One region of the Lysinibacillus sp. NPDC096212 genome, then DNA from elsewhere that is predicted to be linked to it. Evidence: riboswitches for the same ligand, from Rfam matches in the RefSeq annotation. Region 1 holds a riboswitch; the other holds the start of a gene.
What was found. A riboswitch is a leader RNA that binds a small molecule or an ion and turns the genes downstream of it on or off. The one in region 1 is predicted to bind cobalamin.

Region 1 (8,322 bases):
CATTAATGGATGCTGACCAAGAATTAGTAGATCAACAAGAAGCGGATAAGGCTAATTTAGAGAAACAAAAAACAACATTAGATGAAAAACAAAAAGAGCTTCAAAAACAATTCCAAGAGCTTCAACAAAAGGAAAGCGAAATGGAAGTAAAAAAAGCTGAGAATGAAGCGAAATCTCTAGCTTTAAAGGCACAAATTGCAACGAAACAAGAAGAAGAACGTTTAGAAGCAGAACGTAAAGCAGCAGAGGAAGAAGCAGCTCGTTTACGTGCACTTCAAGCAGCTACTCCAGTAGTACAAGCAACAAATAACGACGTTAACAATAATACTAGTAACAATAATAATAGTAACAGTAACAGTAATACTAGCAACACTAACAATAGTGGCAAAGCGAACAATGAAAAATCACTACAAAAAGTCGTTGTTGGTTCTGGTTCAGGTACTGCATCTTCAGGTGATGCAATTTCAACTGCAAAGCAATTCTTAGGCCGTAGCTATGTTTGGGGCGGCAGTAACCCATCAACAGGATTTGACTGTTCAGGTCTTGTGCAATGGTCTTACAAACAAGCAGGCGTATCTTTACCACGTACAGCATCACAACAATATTTAGCAACACAACGTATTTCAGCAAGTGAAGCACGTGTAGGTGACCTAGTATTCTTCAGCTATGGTTCAGGCATAGCGCATGTAGGTATTTACTTAGGAAATAACACGATGATCGATGCTCAAAATAAAGGTGTTGTCATTGAATCACTTGATTGGTGGAATCAATATTTAGTAGGCTTCGGTCGTATTCAATAAGCCCTACTATTATATAGACGATTTAAATAGCGAAAAGGTCATCTTTGTAAAAAAAATTACAAAGATGACCTTTTTTAATATTTGACGGTATTCAAGATTTTGCGAGTAAACCTATCATCCCTGATATAGTGATCCATTAATTTAGGCTCGACTAGTCGATGAATAATGAGTAAAATAACATCTAGGATGAATTTATTTACATAAGTAGATATATTTACTACCATATTACCAGTTACTAAAATGAAAATAGAGCCGATGTAAGGTATAGCATCAATTATCCATATAATGATTGCCATCGTTATAGCGTATTTCGCTTGGATTCATAGAAGGCTAATTCCGATTATAAAGCTAACATGTAAAATGTGTCTTTTATAGCCGAAAGAAATGTTTCCTTGCATAATGATACTCATTTCTGATAATTTTGAAATATAATAATTAGGTACCTTACTTTGAAATTAAAAGTGTTTGTGACTTTAGTTTCGTAGTAGTAAAGTAACGAATGATAGAAATTAATACAATACTTACAAGTTTACCATTTTTACGTTCTGAAACAATAAAGGTAGGGATGAATCATGGAAAAAGAGATTTTGCAACTTTTTAGTAATTTAACAGAGCGTGACCTTGATATTCAATACAAATCATACGAAGAATTAATGAAAATTATGCAAGAACCAGTTGATTGGACATATTCAGTTTGGGAACAACTTGTTCAAGCTCTTACATACAAAAACGGACATGTACGTGCAAGTGCTGCACAATTTTTATGCGCATTGGCAGCAAAAAGTGATCCCGAAGAAAGAGTATTAGAGGACTTCTTAAAGATTTGGGCAGTAACGTATGATGAAAAAACAGAAACTTCGAGGCATACTTTGCAGGCGATTTGGAGAATAGGTTTAGCAGGGCAGGTACAAAGAGATTTAGTCGTGTCATATTTGGCGAAAAGATTTCAAATATGCTTAGACGAAAAGCACCCGACATTGATACGCTATGATATTATTGTATCTTTTAAAAAGCTATTCGATGCAACGAATGACCCAAAACTACTAGAGATTGCTCGACGTTTAATTGAAGAAGAAGAAGATGTTAAATGCAAAAAGAAATATAAGAATGCCATCCGTTAAAAGATGTAAAATAGCTGTTTTTTTTGCGCATGCTTTCGTTGAGAGATAGCTTTTATAACATCAATCTATGAAATATAACAAATACCTGCACGAGCATGTGAAATGCCCGTGGGGTAACGAATACACCCGCGTGCATAAGGTGATACCTGCATGATCTTTATCCATCGTATTTGTTTATTCTAATTCCACAGCTATTTTTTCCTATTAATCTATGTTAAACTGCTAAACAAGTGAATAATTCTTGCAGAATAAGGGTGCTAAACTATAGCATAATCGGGAATTCGGTGAAAAACCGAAGCTGTTTCCGCAACTGTAAGTACAGGAATCATAAAGATATACCACTGTCGAATTATCTGATGGGAAGGTTTTTATGACTCACAACATGATTGAATGTAGTGAACTGTACAAGCCAGGAGACCGACCTTTGTTTGAACGTATGATAACTCTTCGGAAGCTAGGAGAATATGCGGCAATTACATAGGCTATGTTGTGTCTATACGACACTATTATGTTATTTTCGTTGTTTCCTTAGGAGTGGGAACAACGTTTTTTTATGTACACTTATCTTTCACCTGCTGGAATCCTAAGAAGGTGTGAATAAAGTAAGAATTTTTCACGAAGGAAAGCGGGGACTTAGATTTGAAAAAAGATGCACGTTATTCTTGTTATCCATTTATGCGTGAAAAGGCATCAACGGTAGATTTTGAAATTCGAACAGATAGCCTTACAACACATATTGGCGTCGCTTTGGTGGCGGTAAAAAAGGAAACGGTAGAGGTAGTAGTAGATGATTTACTAGCCATTTTACCAATGGCTTACCATGTAAATGGCTCAGTACGAGGTAAATTGGCGGTAACTGAAGATAATTTGACTTGGCTAAGTAATCGCTATGATTTCTATGTTAGTCATGTTAAGGATGAAATACAAAACTTTGTATTACCTCAAGGGACAGAGGCTGCTACTGCATTACATTTATGCCGTAGTGAGGCGAAAAAATCATATCGCGTTTTGCACAAAGTATCTGAAGAACGGGAAGTACCTGCTATTCTCTTTGATTATTTAGGATTACTAGCCAATGTCTTTTTTGTAATGGCTGTCTTTATGAATCAGCAGGCTGGTATTGCTGAAATACCGTTTATTAGTAAGTCATACCCGATGAAAAAGAAAAAGGAGAATCAATGAAATGAAGAAAATGTTTAAGCTACAATGGCTTTCTGTGTTAATGTTAGCACTCGTTTTAGTTGGCTGTGGCGCGAAAGAGGATATTAATAAAGAGACTATTTCTAAGGAAGATCAACAAGTTGAGAAAACTAGCTATAAAGTTAAGGATGACCGTGGCGTAGAAGTAGAGTTTGCTGCCGCACCTAAAACTATTGTTTCATTGCAACCAAGTAATACAGAAATTTTATTTGCTCTAGGTGTGGGGGATAAAATCGTTGGTGCAACTGAATATGATACGTATCCGGAAGAAGCGCAAAAAATTGAACGTGTTTCTGATTCTGTAAAATTCAATAGTGAGCGTATTTTAGCGTTAAAGCCAGATGTCGTTATTGCCTATACAACTGGAGGCGATGAAGAAAATTTAAATGCCTTAAAAGGTCTCGAAGATGCAGGTATTAAAGTGTTTGCCATTCAATCGGCTAAAACATTTGATGATGTGTACGGGGATATCCAACAAATCGCAACAGTTATGGGAATCAAAGATAAAGGCGACAAGTTAAATGATGATATTAAAGGTAAAATTGCAGAAGTCCAAGCAAAAGTTAAAGATGTGAAAGAACCAAAAAATATCTATTTAGAAATTAGTCCGAAGCCAGACATATATACACCTGGTTCTGGTACATTCCAACAAGAGATTTTAGATGCTGCAAATGTTAAGAACGTTTTTGCTGACCTCAAAAGTTGGGCAAAGGTATCTGAGGAAGATATTATTGCAAAAAATCCAGATGTCATTTTAACAACCATAAACTATGGGGAAAACCCAACGGCAGAAATCCTCTCTCGTGATGGATGGAATTCAATCACTGCCATTCAAAATAAAGCGGTGTATTCTATAGACACTGATATTTCAAACCGTCCGGGTCCGCGTATTGGCGAAGCTGTTGAGTTAATAGCAAAAGCAGTTTACCCTGAGTTATTTAAATAGTATTTTGGAGCTGTCCTTTATCAAGGGCAGCTTTTTTGATGGATAATAGTGAAATGTCAGGGTAAAAACCCGTTTCTCTTCGGTGAAGAAGTGTCGGTTGGAGTGGATAACTGATCCGCTTTGAAGAGAAAGTGATCGGTTGGAGTGGATAACTGATCCGCTTTGAAGAGAAAGTGATCGGTTGGAGTGGATAACTGATCCACTTTGAAGCAGAAGTGATCGGTTAGAGTGGATAACTACTCCGCTTTGATGAAGAAGTGATCAGTTGGAGTGGATAACTGCTCCGCTATGAAGCAGAAGTGATCGGTTGGAGTGGATAACTGCTCCGCTATGATGAAGAAGTGATCAGGTAGAGTGGATAACTGCTCTGCTTTGAAGAGAAAGTGATCGGTTAGAGTGGATAACTGCTCTGCTTTGATGAAAAAGTGATCGGTTAGAGTGGATAACTGCTCCGCTTTGATGAAAAAGTGATCAGGTAATACGGCCATCTCCCCGCTTCAATAAAGATTCGCTGAAATCCCCCCCTCAGCGTTCAAAGTAGCGTATGACATTCCCTAGTGCGAAAATTGGTATTATATCGAATTGTTCTATAATATAGAGGTAAGCATGCTTGCTAACAGAGAGAGGTGCAGTGAATGAAACAGCTTGATATGAAGATTGTTCCGTTTGAAGCAGTTTATAATTTTCGTGATATGGGTGGTTATAAGTCGAGAGATGGGCGTACTGTTAAGAATGGTTTGATTTATCGTTCAGCAGCACTTGGTAAAATGACGAAAACAGATAAGGAGCTATTTAAAACGCTAGGTGTGAAAACAATTTTTGATTATCGAGACAACCATGAGGCTCAAAATAATCCTAATCCGGTATTTCCGTATGCCAAGTATATTCAAATACCAGCAAAGGGAAATCATGCTTTTGAGATGCCTACAAACACTGGTGGAAAAGATTTTTATAAGATTGTAAGCCTAGAGATGTTCCGAGAATTTTATGCACAAATGCCTTTTAATAATGACTCGTTTAAAAAGTTAATAGCAACGATTCAACAACCTGAAAATTTAGGGCTTGTTCACCATTGTGCGGTTGGGAAGGATCGAACAGGTATTGGCAGCGCACTTATTTTACTGGCGTTAGATGTACCTGAGGAAACGATCATGGAGGACTATTTAGATACAAATGTACATCTACGTCCCTTAGTAGAACGAATGGCTCAGACAATTCAGCAAGATTATAGCGATCGAGAATTACAGCAATTTTACGCCTTAATGTCTGCCCGTGAGGACTATTTACAATCGGCATTTGATGCAATGGATAACCGATATGGTTCTAAGACTGCTTTTTTAGAGCGAGAGTTTGGTTTAACAACAGAAAAACGTAAGCAATTGCATGACCATTGCTTACTATGATAAGAAACCCTTTCGCATAAAATTGTGAGAGGGATTTTTTACGTATTATACTACCTTTACAATGTTTCGTTATAAATACTCTTTACACCCTAAAAATCTATGATAAGATACTATATATTTTTATCCCGCTGTAACGGGCAGTCATTTAACTGTACCGAAAGCGAAGCGTCAGGTACAAAACTCTCATCTCAAAATCGGTAGTTGGGAGATTAACTGCCCGTAAAATTCTTATGAAGCGTATAGGAGAAGTTGAAATTGTCAGACACAGTAAGAGAAAGTGATATAAAAGAGACAAATAAGTTAAGCTTGTTCCATTTAACGTGGCCGATATTTTTAGAAGTATTTTTATTTATGTTAATGGGACTAGCAGATACTTTTATGCTTAGTGCTTTATCAGATAATGCAGTATCAGGGGTTGGTGCAGCCAATCAGTATATTCATATTGCAATTTTAATACTTGAGGTAGTTGGTAATGGTGCTTCCATTGTTGTATCTCAATACTTAGGTTCAAGGCGCTTTTTTGAAGCTGCGAAAATTTCTGCTTTAGCAGTAACGATGAATTTGGTCGTTGGACTAATGATGAGTGTCTTATTTTTCTTCTTTTCGAGTCATTTAATGACCATGATGAACTTGCAGGGAGAAGTGCTTAAATATGCCCAAAGCTATTTGGCAATCATAGGAAGCTTTATTTTTTTACAGGCAATTATAAATGCGTTAGCAGCGATTATCCGTGTACATGGATGGACAAAGCAAACGATGTATGTATCACTAGGTATGAATGTGGTACACGTTGTATTAAACTACGGTTTAATCTTTGGTAACTTAGGATTACCGGAGTTAGGTGTAAAAGGAGCGGCTATTTCCTCAGTTGTAAGCCGGGGATTAGCAGTTCTTGTGTTTTTCTGGCTGTTGTATCAAGTGATGGAAGTAAGGGTGAAGTTAGAATATTATTTCGAGTATTCAAAGGAATATGTTCAAAAAATATTAAATATAGGCTTACCGTCAGCATTTGAGCAGGTGCTTTATCAGTTCTGTCAGATTGTCTTCCTTTATTATGCAACGTATTTAGGCACAGAGACACTTGCTGCAAGACAATATGCTATGAATATTTCGATGTTTACGTATTTATTTGCGATTGCAATCGGGACGGGCACAGCTATAATTATTGGGCGAAATGTCGGTGCTGGTAAAAAAGATCAAGCTTATCATCAGCTTTGGTTAAGTGTACGAGCAGCTTTTGCCTTTACGATAACTATGGTTGTAGTTGTGACGATATTCCGTAAGCAACTTATGCACGTTTTCACTGATAATCCAGAGGTAATAGCCATCGGGGCATCTGTCCTAGCATTAAGCATTCTGCTTGAAACAGGGCGTACAATGAATATTGTAGTTATTAACTCATTGCGTGCCTCGGGGGATGCAAGATTCCCGGTGAATATCGGTTTCTTATCAATGGTATGTATGAGCCTCCCACTCGGGTACTTGTTCGTATTCGTTTTACATTGGGGGTTAGTAGGTATTTGGCTAGCGATTTCGGCAGATGAATGGATGCGAGCCATTATTGTATACTTTAGATGGAGAAGTCGTAAGTGGGAGCGTTTTGCACTTGTTTCACCTACAGAACAAAAGGAGACGAATTAATGGGAGCACTTTCTAAAAGAGCTGCAGGGGCAGCCTTAATGGATAAAAATATGACACTTTTTGCTTGTCCAATTTGTCAGGAGTCAATGAGTGTATTTGAGCAGGGTAGATTAGTATGTTCCTCAAATCATTCTTTTGATATTGCCAAGCAAGGCTACGTCAATATGCTGACACATGGTGCTATTTCTAAGTACGGTAAAGACCTCTTTGAATCTCGAAAAGCGGTTATTGATAGTGGCATCTATGATTTAGTAGAAGATAAAATCGGAGAGCTGATTGCTAATGCAGAAACCGTGCTTGATACAGGGTGTGGTGAGGGTTCGCATTTAGCCCGTATTATGGAAGATAAAAAAGATAACAGTATTGGCATAGGTATTGATATAGCGAAAGAAGGCATACTTGCTGCATCCCGACATTATCCAGAGCAAATTTGGTGTGTTGGTGATTTAGCGAAAAGTCCATTTGCCAAATCAAGCTTCGATGCCATATTAAATATTTTATCGCCTGCCAATTACGAAGAGTTTAAACGTTTATTAACTCAGAATGGTTGTGTTGTTAAGGTTGTACCTCAAAGCGGGTATCTACATGAGCTTCGATCACAATTATATGCGGATTCTACAAAAGAGTCGTATTCGAATGAACAAATCGTTGCTCGGTTTAAAGAAAGCTTTGCCGATGTTAGTGTAGACCGTATTACGTATACGGTACCGCTAGCTACAGAGCTTGTACCGGCTCTGCTTGAAATGACACCGATGGGCTGGCATAAAAAAGAAGACGCTAATATTCAGTTAAATGAAATTACGATTGATGTTGATGTATTAGTGGGAAGAGTCTAGTTATTTCACAAGCAATTGCAGTATACTGGTCTTTTCGATTACAATGGGAATAACTATTGAAAATAAGGTAGGAATGAACAGTGTATAAATTTATAGCAAATCTTGTCAAAGTGATATTAAAATTAACGGGCTCAAAGGCGCGTGTATATGAGGAGCAAAACTTACCGAAGGAAGGTGGGTTTATTATTGCATGTACGCACACAGGCTATGTTGATATTTTAAATCTTGGGGTTTCAATGACTCCTCGAGAAATTCACTTTATGGCTAAAAAGCAATTGTTTGATATAAAAGGCCTTGGCTGGCTTATAGAGCGTTTAAATGCCTTTCCGGTTGACCGTGACAATCCAGGACCAAGTGTTATTAAAATCCCTTCAC
Region 2 (8,322 bases), on a different contig from region 1:
AGGAATTGCAGTGCTGCGATATGATAAAAGAACATTCGTATATGGTAAAGAAATGAGAAAGGATATTGGATTAACAGTGAAAGAAGAAACCATTGAGGATGCAATTCTCGCTGCGAATTTTTTGCAAAGTGATTCACGTATTGATTCAAACAAAATATTTATTATCGGTCATAGTTTAGGTGGGATGTTAGCTCCGCGAATTGATGCAGAAGGCGGTAAGTTTGCTGGAATCATTATTATGGGTGGTTCTCCACGCAAATTTGAAGAAATTCTAATGGATCAAAATAACGAAGTTTTAAATTCATTGAATAAGTTTTTGAAAGTAATTGCAAAAAAACAAATAGCAGCATTATCATCAAAGTTTGACAACATCTATAACCTAAGTGATGAAGAAGCAAAATCAACTTCAGTTTTAGGAAAATATGTTAGAGCCTACTACCTAAAAGAAATGGGCGAACATCCATCTGCCAATTATCTCAAGGAATTAAATAAGCCCATATTTATTCTACAAGGAGAAAAAGATTTCCATGTATCAGTGGAAAAGGATTTTAATGGTTACAAAAGAATATTGGGAGATAGATCCAATGTAACGTATAAACTCTATCTAAACCTAAATCATGCTTTCATGCCTTTTGTTTATGGAGAGATACGAAAAGCAAAAAAAGAGTATAAAGTTGCACAACATGTCGATCAACAAGTGATCAATGATATTGCCGATTGGATTCATTCGGTATTGGAATAGTCATCAGGAGGTAAATAACAATAGCTAGTTTTATTTTCTAACTATAGGCACGAAATAATTTCTTAGGAGAAAACTGCATCAGGAAAAAGATAATAAACTGGAAACTATTCTTGCTACTTATTGCCGTATGCGTCGTGACGGGCGTAATGGTTAAACCGTTTACGTACGCGCTTGCGCCGCTGCCAGATAACGCACCTATGTAGATCATCATACCTGCGCAGATTGCACAAACACTGGTGTTAGGTGTGCTGGCAAGCTTTTTCGGATTGCTTTTGGCGCGACATATTGGATTTAGCGCACCGATTTTGGAGGGAACTACAGGTGGTGAAAAGTGAAAGGGCTATCAGAAATCTATACTCGGTTCATCTGTCCTTTGGGGCATTTTGGGCGGTGTCCTTGTCGTTTTACTGTGCATCCCTTTCTGGAATATGTCTGTTGAACTAATGAAGGCGGAAATGGCGGTTCCAGTTTGGAAATCCGCGCTTGCGATTTTCTATGGCGGTACGGCAGAAGAAATATTATTCCGGCTTTTTTTGATGACGCTTTTGGTTTGGATTGCTTCCAAAATCAAAAAGGCGAAAGATAGGGGACCAACTAAAATCGGCGTGTGGTTGGCTATTATTATAACAGGGGTTATTTTTGGCCTCGGTCATATCGGAATCACGGGCGCGATAACCGCCATCACTAGCGACGTAATCCTCCGGGCGGTATTGCTTAACGGCTCTCTTAGCGTTATCTATGGTTGGCTCTACTGGAAAAAGGGTCTGGAGTCGGCTATAATTGCTCACTTTTCTATCGACTTTGTGTTGCATATACTCATACCGCATGTAATAGCGCCATTATTTATCTAATCGGAAGTAATGGACATAAACGAAAAAGTAATCATTGGTAATGATTCGAAATACCCTTTTAATAGAATTTTATACTAAAATAACCTTGTGAATTTAAAGTTATTGATAAATGAGTTATAAAAAGAATCTTTTGTTGGCATTCGGTACTCCGAAAATGTGCATCAAAGGAATCTTTTTATTTTCATTTTTTTATTCCAACTGAGAATTGAACGAAAGATCATAGAAAAAATCTATGATTATCATAGAAATTATAGAATTGATATATAGAAACTAGATTCTTATAATTCTTTATAAGCTATAGTTATTTAATAGTAATATTGATAACAAATATTACTGGTATTAAAATACCTGACAGCCGTTTGATAATAGTGGCCCAGGCATTGAAGTTAAGGCTTGTAGTTTAACAAAATCATTAGCAACGATCCAATCAGACGTAGGATCCGTAGCAAATGTTTTTATTTACTAAAATTTCTATTATTATTTGCAAAAGAACTACCTAAATCCCACAATTTATCTTCTAGATTGTCTAATAGATTTTTTGTTCTCTTTTCCATATTATCTGGGAGCTCATTTTCACCAAAATATGTAAGATTCAAACTCTCATCATCCTTTTTCTCCAATACACCACTTACATTTTTAGCAACATAAAGATGAATGACTGTATAGACTTCATCCCCATTTGGATATTGGAAATAATAATCTGGTCCCGAAAAAACACCAATCAAGTCAAATTCATTGGCCACAAGTCCTGTTTCTTCATAGAGCTCACGGCAAGCAACTTCTTCTAAAGTTTCGTTTAGTTCCATTGAGCCCCCAGGTAATCCCCAATCCAACGTATCCGAACGATGTTGAAAGAGTATTTTCTTATCATCGTTTATCACAAGAATTGTCGCCCCGATGCTTATAATTGGTCTACTACCGATAAGTTTCCTTAATTCTGAAATATATCCCATATTCTCCCCCTAATACTTGTCATTAAAAAATATTCGCCTTTTCAAAATATGAATCCTCTATTTTACTTACAAATTATAAAAATAGTTTCAATGGTATTGATTAACAATCTTTTTTGTACAAAATAGTGCTAAAAAAAGTAGAATAGTTCTTGAAAAATGAAAAATAGCTTTTTATGTTCAAGCTTCTCCAAATCTCAACTATATTGATTGTTTCGAAAACTCTATGTTAAGGTGAATAGACAAATTGAATATGCTAAATTTTGGTGGTTCAAATGGATTTGATTCCATTTGATTAAAAGGGAAGTTGGTGAGAGTCCAACACTGTCCCGCAACTGTATTTAGGAGTTCGATAACAAGTCCACTGTTTTGTTTGTCAAAATGGGAAGGTGTTATTGTAGCGTTGATCATAAGTCAGGAGACCTGCCACTAAGAAAAGCATCAATTGACCTACGAGGATAGGGAGGTGTTAGCTACTGCATGATCTTTGTGAATTTACATGAATTCACTGTTTTTTTGCTCTGTCATGTTTTTGTAGATTAACAACTTCTCAAAGGGGTAGAAGTTGTTTTTTTGTTGTTCTTTTGTGTTTGAATGGTAACGCTTACAAGAATAATTAAACAAAGGGGTTGTAATGAATGGAGTTAAATTATTCACCCGGTCTCGATGGTATTATTGCCGCTGAAACAAAGCTATCTTTTTTAGACACTGTAGGAAGTCAAATTGTCATTCGAGGCTATGATTTGATTGAATTATCACAGAGATATTCGTATTTAGACATTGTCTATTTATTGTTGCATGGGGAAATACCAACTACCGAGCAACGAGCTGATTTACAGAACAAGTTGAAATCTAATTATCAGGTTCCACAAGAGATTTTTCAAATTTTCAAGTTATTGCCTAATGGGACACATGCTATGGATGGACTTAGAACAGGAATTTCTGTTTTAGCAGGCTATGATCAGCACATCAATAATCGTTCTACTGAAATGAATTTGACGCGAGCATATAGACTTTTAGGTGGCATGCCCAACATCGTAGCGAATAGCTATCGAGTATTAAATGGTCAAGACGTCGTGGAGCCTGATAGCCAGCTTTCCTATAGTGCTAATTTTTATTACATGATTACTGGCAGAAAACCAACTGCGTTAGAAGAAGAAATCTTTGATCAGTCACTCGTTTTATATAGTGAACATGAGATGCCAAATTCGACGTTTACAGCTCGCGTAATCGCCTCTACACAATCTGATTTGTATGGTGCTTTAACTGGGGCTGTCGCATCATTGAAAGGTAATTTACATGGTGGGGCAAACGAGGCAGTGATGTATATGCTTCTAGAAGCGAAAACAGTTGAAGGCTTTAAAACATTGCTAGAAAACAAACTACAAAATAAAGAAAAAATTATGGGCTTTGGTCACCGTGTATATATGAAAAAGATGGATCCAAGAGCGCAAATTATGAAAGAGGCTTTGCACAAATTATGTTTGGAGCAAGGGGATGACCGCTTATATCACATGTGTGAAGCTGGTGAAAAAGTGATGGTACAGAAAAAAGGTTTGTACCCAAATTTAGACTATTATGCAGCACCCGTGTATTACATGCTTGGTTTGACGATTGAAATATATACGCCAATCTTTTTTGGATCACGAACAATCGGCTTATGTGCTCATGTTATAGAGCAGCATGACAATAATAGATTATTTAGACCTCGTGTCAATTATATTGGCGAGCGTCATAACCTTGAAGAATTATCGGTATAATCAAGTTTTAACAACTCGCCATAGAGCTGATGGGCATTCTGACCAATGTCCATCAGTATACTAGTATAGCAAAATTATGCAATGAAAGGAAGATATAGATGATTAAAACAAATGAAATTTCTAAGACAGATCAATTACTAACTGATATTGCTGATTACGTATTAAATACAACGATTACAAGTGAAGAGGCATACGAAACAGCACGTTATGTTTTATTGGATACTTTGGGTTGTGGCATTTTAGCCTTACAGTATCCTGAATGTACGAAACTTCTTGGTCCAGTAGTACCAGGTACAGTCGTCCCAAACGGTACACGTATTCCGGGGACTCCCTATGTTCTTGACCCAGTTAGAGGCGCCTTCAATATCGGTTGTATGATTCGTTGGTTGGATTATAACGATACTTGGCTTGCGGCTGAATGGGGACATCCATCAGATAATTTAGGTGGCATATTAGCTGTTGCAGATTATTTGAGTCGCATACGTATTGCAGAGGGTAAAGAGCCTCTTAAAGTAAAAGACGTTTTAGAAATGATGATACAAGCCCATGAAATACAAGGTATTCTAGCACTAGAAAATAGCTTAAATCGTGTAGGTTTAGATCATGTTCTGTTTGTCAAAATTGCGACAACAGCCGTTGTGACAAAGGCATTAGGTGGCTCTCATCAAGAAATTATCAATGCACTGTCAAATGCTTGGATTGATAATTCGAGCTTACGAACATATCGACATGCACCTAATACTGGTTCTAGAAAATCATGGGCTGCTGGAGATGCAACAAGCAGGGCAGTGCAATTAGCCATGATGGCTGTGAAGGGCGAAATGGGTTATGCAACTGCCTTATCAGCACCTGGCTGGGGATTCCAAGACGTTCTCTTTAATAAACAAGAATTAACACTTGCTAGACCACTTGCATCTTATGTCATGGAAAATGTTCTATTCAAAGTTTCTTATCCAGCCGAATTCCATGCACAAACCGCTGCTGAATGCGCCGTACATTTACATCATGAAGTGAAAAATCGATTAAATGAAATTGAAAGAATTGAAATTACTACACATGAATCTGCCATTCGTATTATCGATAAAGAGGGACCTCTTAATAACCCAGCTGATCGTGATCATTGTATTCAATACATTACAGCTATTGGCCTCATCTATGGTGACATTACAGCAGATCACTATGAAGATGATGTGGCCGTAAATCCACGTATCGATGACTTGAGAAATAAAATGGTGGTCGTTGAAAAATCTCAATATACAATTGATTATTTAGACCCTGAAAAACGCTCGATTGCCAATGCTGTTCAAGTTTATTACAAAGATGGCACTTCATCAGAGCTAGTTGAGTGTGAATATCCTTTAGGACATCGTTTCCGTCGTGAGGAAGCATTCCCTCAAATCATTGATAAATTCCAGCAAAACATGAGTACACATTATTCTCAAAAACAATTAAGTACCATTAATCAGATTTGTGCTGAAAAAGAGCTTCTTGAAAATAGTTATGTTCATGAATTTGTAGATCTATTTATTTAGGAGGTTATATAGATGGCGTGGATTGTCAATGAAGCAGTTTCACAAAAACAATTAGCAGAACAATTTCGAGCTTTAATCACTCGTTCAGCTATTTTGCAAATACCAGGAGCTCATGATGCAATGGCCGGCTTAATGGCTAAAAAAGTTGGCTTTGAGGCATTATATCTTTCTGGAGCTGCTTACACAGCGAGCAGGGGCTTACCTGATTTAGGAATGATTTATTCAAATGAAGTTGCTCAGCGTGCTAGCGATATTATCCGAGCTACTAATTTACCAATTCTAGTGGATATCGATACTGGCTTTGGTGGTGTATTAAATGTTGCCCGCACAGCTCGTGAAATGGTAGAGGCAGGGGTGGCTGCTGTCCAGCTTGAGGATCAAAATCTTCCTAAAAAATGTGGTCATTTGAATGGTAAAACACTCGTCTCCCAAGAGGAAATGATACAAAAAATAAAAATGATTAAACAAATAGCACCTACTTTACTTATTGTTGCCCGAACAGATGCAAGGTCTGTAGAAGGCTTAGAACAGACTATCATTAGAGCCAAAGCCTATGTAGCAGCTGGAGCGGATGCTATTTTTCCAGAGGCTCTACAATCAGAAAAAGAGTTTAAACAATTTGCAAGTGAGTTAGATGCTCCTTTATTAGCCAATATGACTGAATTTGGACAAACACCGTATTATACGGCTAAGGAGTTCGAAAAAATGGGCTATTCGATGGTTATTTATCCCGTTACATCCATGAGAGTAGCAGCCAAAGCATATGAACGAGTGTTTGAATTAATAAAAAATACAGGGACTCAAAAAGAAGTTATCGAGGATATGCAAACTAGAAGTGAGTTATATGAATCCATTTCTTATTACAAATTCGAAGATTTAGATAGTGAGTTGGCGAAAACCATTTTACCTAAAGAGGAAATAAAGTAACTTGCTTTTCTCCTCTTTCTTTCAAGGAGGGCTAGTATGGATAAACTAGAAGACAAAATGACGATCTTTACACCTGAGGACTTTCAGGATGAGGAAAAGCTCATAGCAAAAACTGCAGAGTTGTTCATTAAACAGGATGTTTCACCTAATATTTCAGCTATTGAGCAGCATCAATATGATGTCACTCGTCAATTATTTCAAAAAGCAGGTGACCTTGGTTTACTTGATATTGAAATACCCGAAGCTTATGGGGGTCTTGAACTCAATAAAACAATCTCAGGGCTAGTTGCAGAAAGGATGGGCTATGGGAGCTCTTTTAGCGTATCCTACAATATTCATGCAGGAGTTGGCACATTGCCCTATGTCTATTTTGGGGATGAGTCTCAAAAGCTGAAGTACTTACCAAAGCTGGCCTCAGGTGAATGGATTGGAGCTTATGCCCTGACGGAGCCAGAAGCGGGTTCAGATGCATTACGTCCCAAAACTAATGCGATTTTGAATGAAGATGGGTCAGCATGGGTATTAAACGGTGAAAAGCAATGGATTACCAATGCTCAGCTAGCAGATATTTTTGTCGTTTTTGCGAAAACAATCGAAGGAATGACTGCTTTCATTGTAGAACGTACCTTTACAGGGGTTTCTGTTGGGCAAGAAGAAGAGAAGATGGGCATTAAAGGATCTTCGACAGCTACCCTTATTTTGGAAGACGTTGCAGTACCAAGTGATAATGTTCTTGGCGAAGTTGGAAAAGGCCATAAGGTTGCCATGAATATATTGAATATGGCGCGTCTAAAGCTAGCTTTTTCAAACATCGGAACTTCCAAACAGGCACTACAATTAGCCGTGAATTATGGTAAAGAACGGAAACAATTTCAAAAACCAATTGTTGATTTTACAATGATACAGGAAAAACTTGCTGACATGGCGATCTTAATTTACGGTGCAGAAAGTGCTGCATACCGAACAGCTGGTGAATTGGATGATGTCATTAAGTTAGCTAGTAAAGAGTCAATAGTTCAAAAAATAGCCGATTTCGCTATAGAATGCGCAATCAATAAAGTCAATTGCTCAGAAGCACTTGGAAAAATTGTAGATGAAGCTGTACAAATACATGGCGGATATGGCTATATGCAGGATTATGAGGTAGAACGTTTATATCGTGACGCAAGAATTAGCCGTATTTTTGAAGGAACGAATGAAATCAATCGTTTAACAATCGCAAAAATGTTATATAAAAAGCAAGCGCAAACAGCTTCTACAGATAAAATTTCAGTAGCTTATCAACCCGCAGAAAGTAATCACCAATACATCCAGCTTTCCAAGTACTTAATGCAAGTAGCCATTGATGTCATTGCAGATGCACAGATTAATCTGGAACAAGAACAGGAATACATGCGCCTATTGGCTGATATGGCAAAAGATGTTTATATTATGGAATCCTCTTTGCTGAGATCGGAAAAGGCAACACATGAAAAAACGAAAAACTTGATGACAGAAATATTGTGCCAGGAAGGCTATCGTAAAATAGAAAAAAGTACAATTGACATTATTTCTGCTGCT

Region 2: linked by a shared signal. The riboswitch ahead of mmgD (citrate synthase) and the one ahead of ACIQ7T_RS10265 (hypothetical protein) in region 1 are both predicted to bind cobalamin.

The regions. Positions count from the first base shown of each region.
Region 1 is NZ_JBIWFQ010000008.1:62,254-70,575, forward strand. Features, by position in the region: gene ACIQ7T_RS10255 (C40 family peptidase) at 1-800, shown strand, start outside; gene ACIQ7T_RS10260 (hypothetical protein) at 1,373-1,921, shown strand; cobalamin riboswitch at 2,156-2,361, shown strand; gene ACIQ7T_RS10265 (hypothetical protein) at 2,561-3,103, shown strand; gene ACIQ7T_RS10270 (ABC transporter substrate-binding protein) at 3,105-4,067, shown strand; gene ACIQ7T_RS10275 (hypothetical protein) at 4,304-4,555, opposite strand; gene ACIQ7T_RS10280 (tyrosine-protein phosphatase) at 4,703-5,470, shown strand; gene ACIQ7T_RS10285 (MATE family efflux transporter) at 5,726-7,111, shown strand; gene ACIQ7T_RS10290 (putative RNA methyltransferase) at 7,111-7,947, shown strand; gene ACIQ7T_RS10295 (lysophospholipid acyltransferase family protein) at 8,028-8,322, shown strand, end outside.
Region 2 is NZ_JBIWFQ010000034.1:27,187-35,508, forward strand. Features, by position in the region: gene ACIQ7T_RS24165 (alpha/beta hydrolase family protein) at 1-742, shown strand, start outside; gene ACIQ7T_RS24170 (CPBP family intramembrane glutamic endopeptidase) at 1,198-1,593, shown strand; gene ACIQ7T_RS24175 (NUDIX hydrolase) at 2,049-2,546, opposite strand; cobalamin riboswitch at 2,794-2,988, shown strand; gene mmgD (citrate synthase) at 3,182-4,303, shown strand; gene prpD (2-methylcitrate dehydratase) at 4,402-5,835, shown strand; gene prpB (methylisocitrate lyase) at 5,848-6,762, shown strand; gene ACIQ7T_RS24195 (acyl-CoA dehydrogenase family protein) at 6,799-8,322, shown strand, end outside.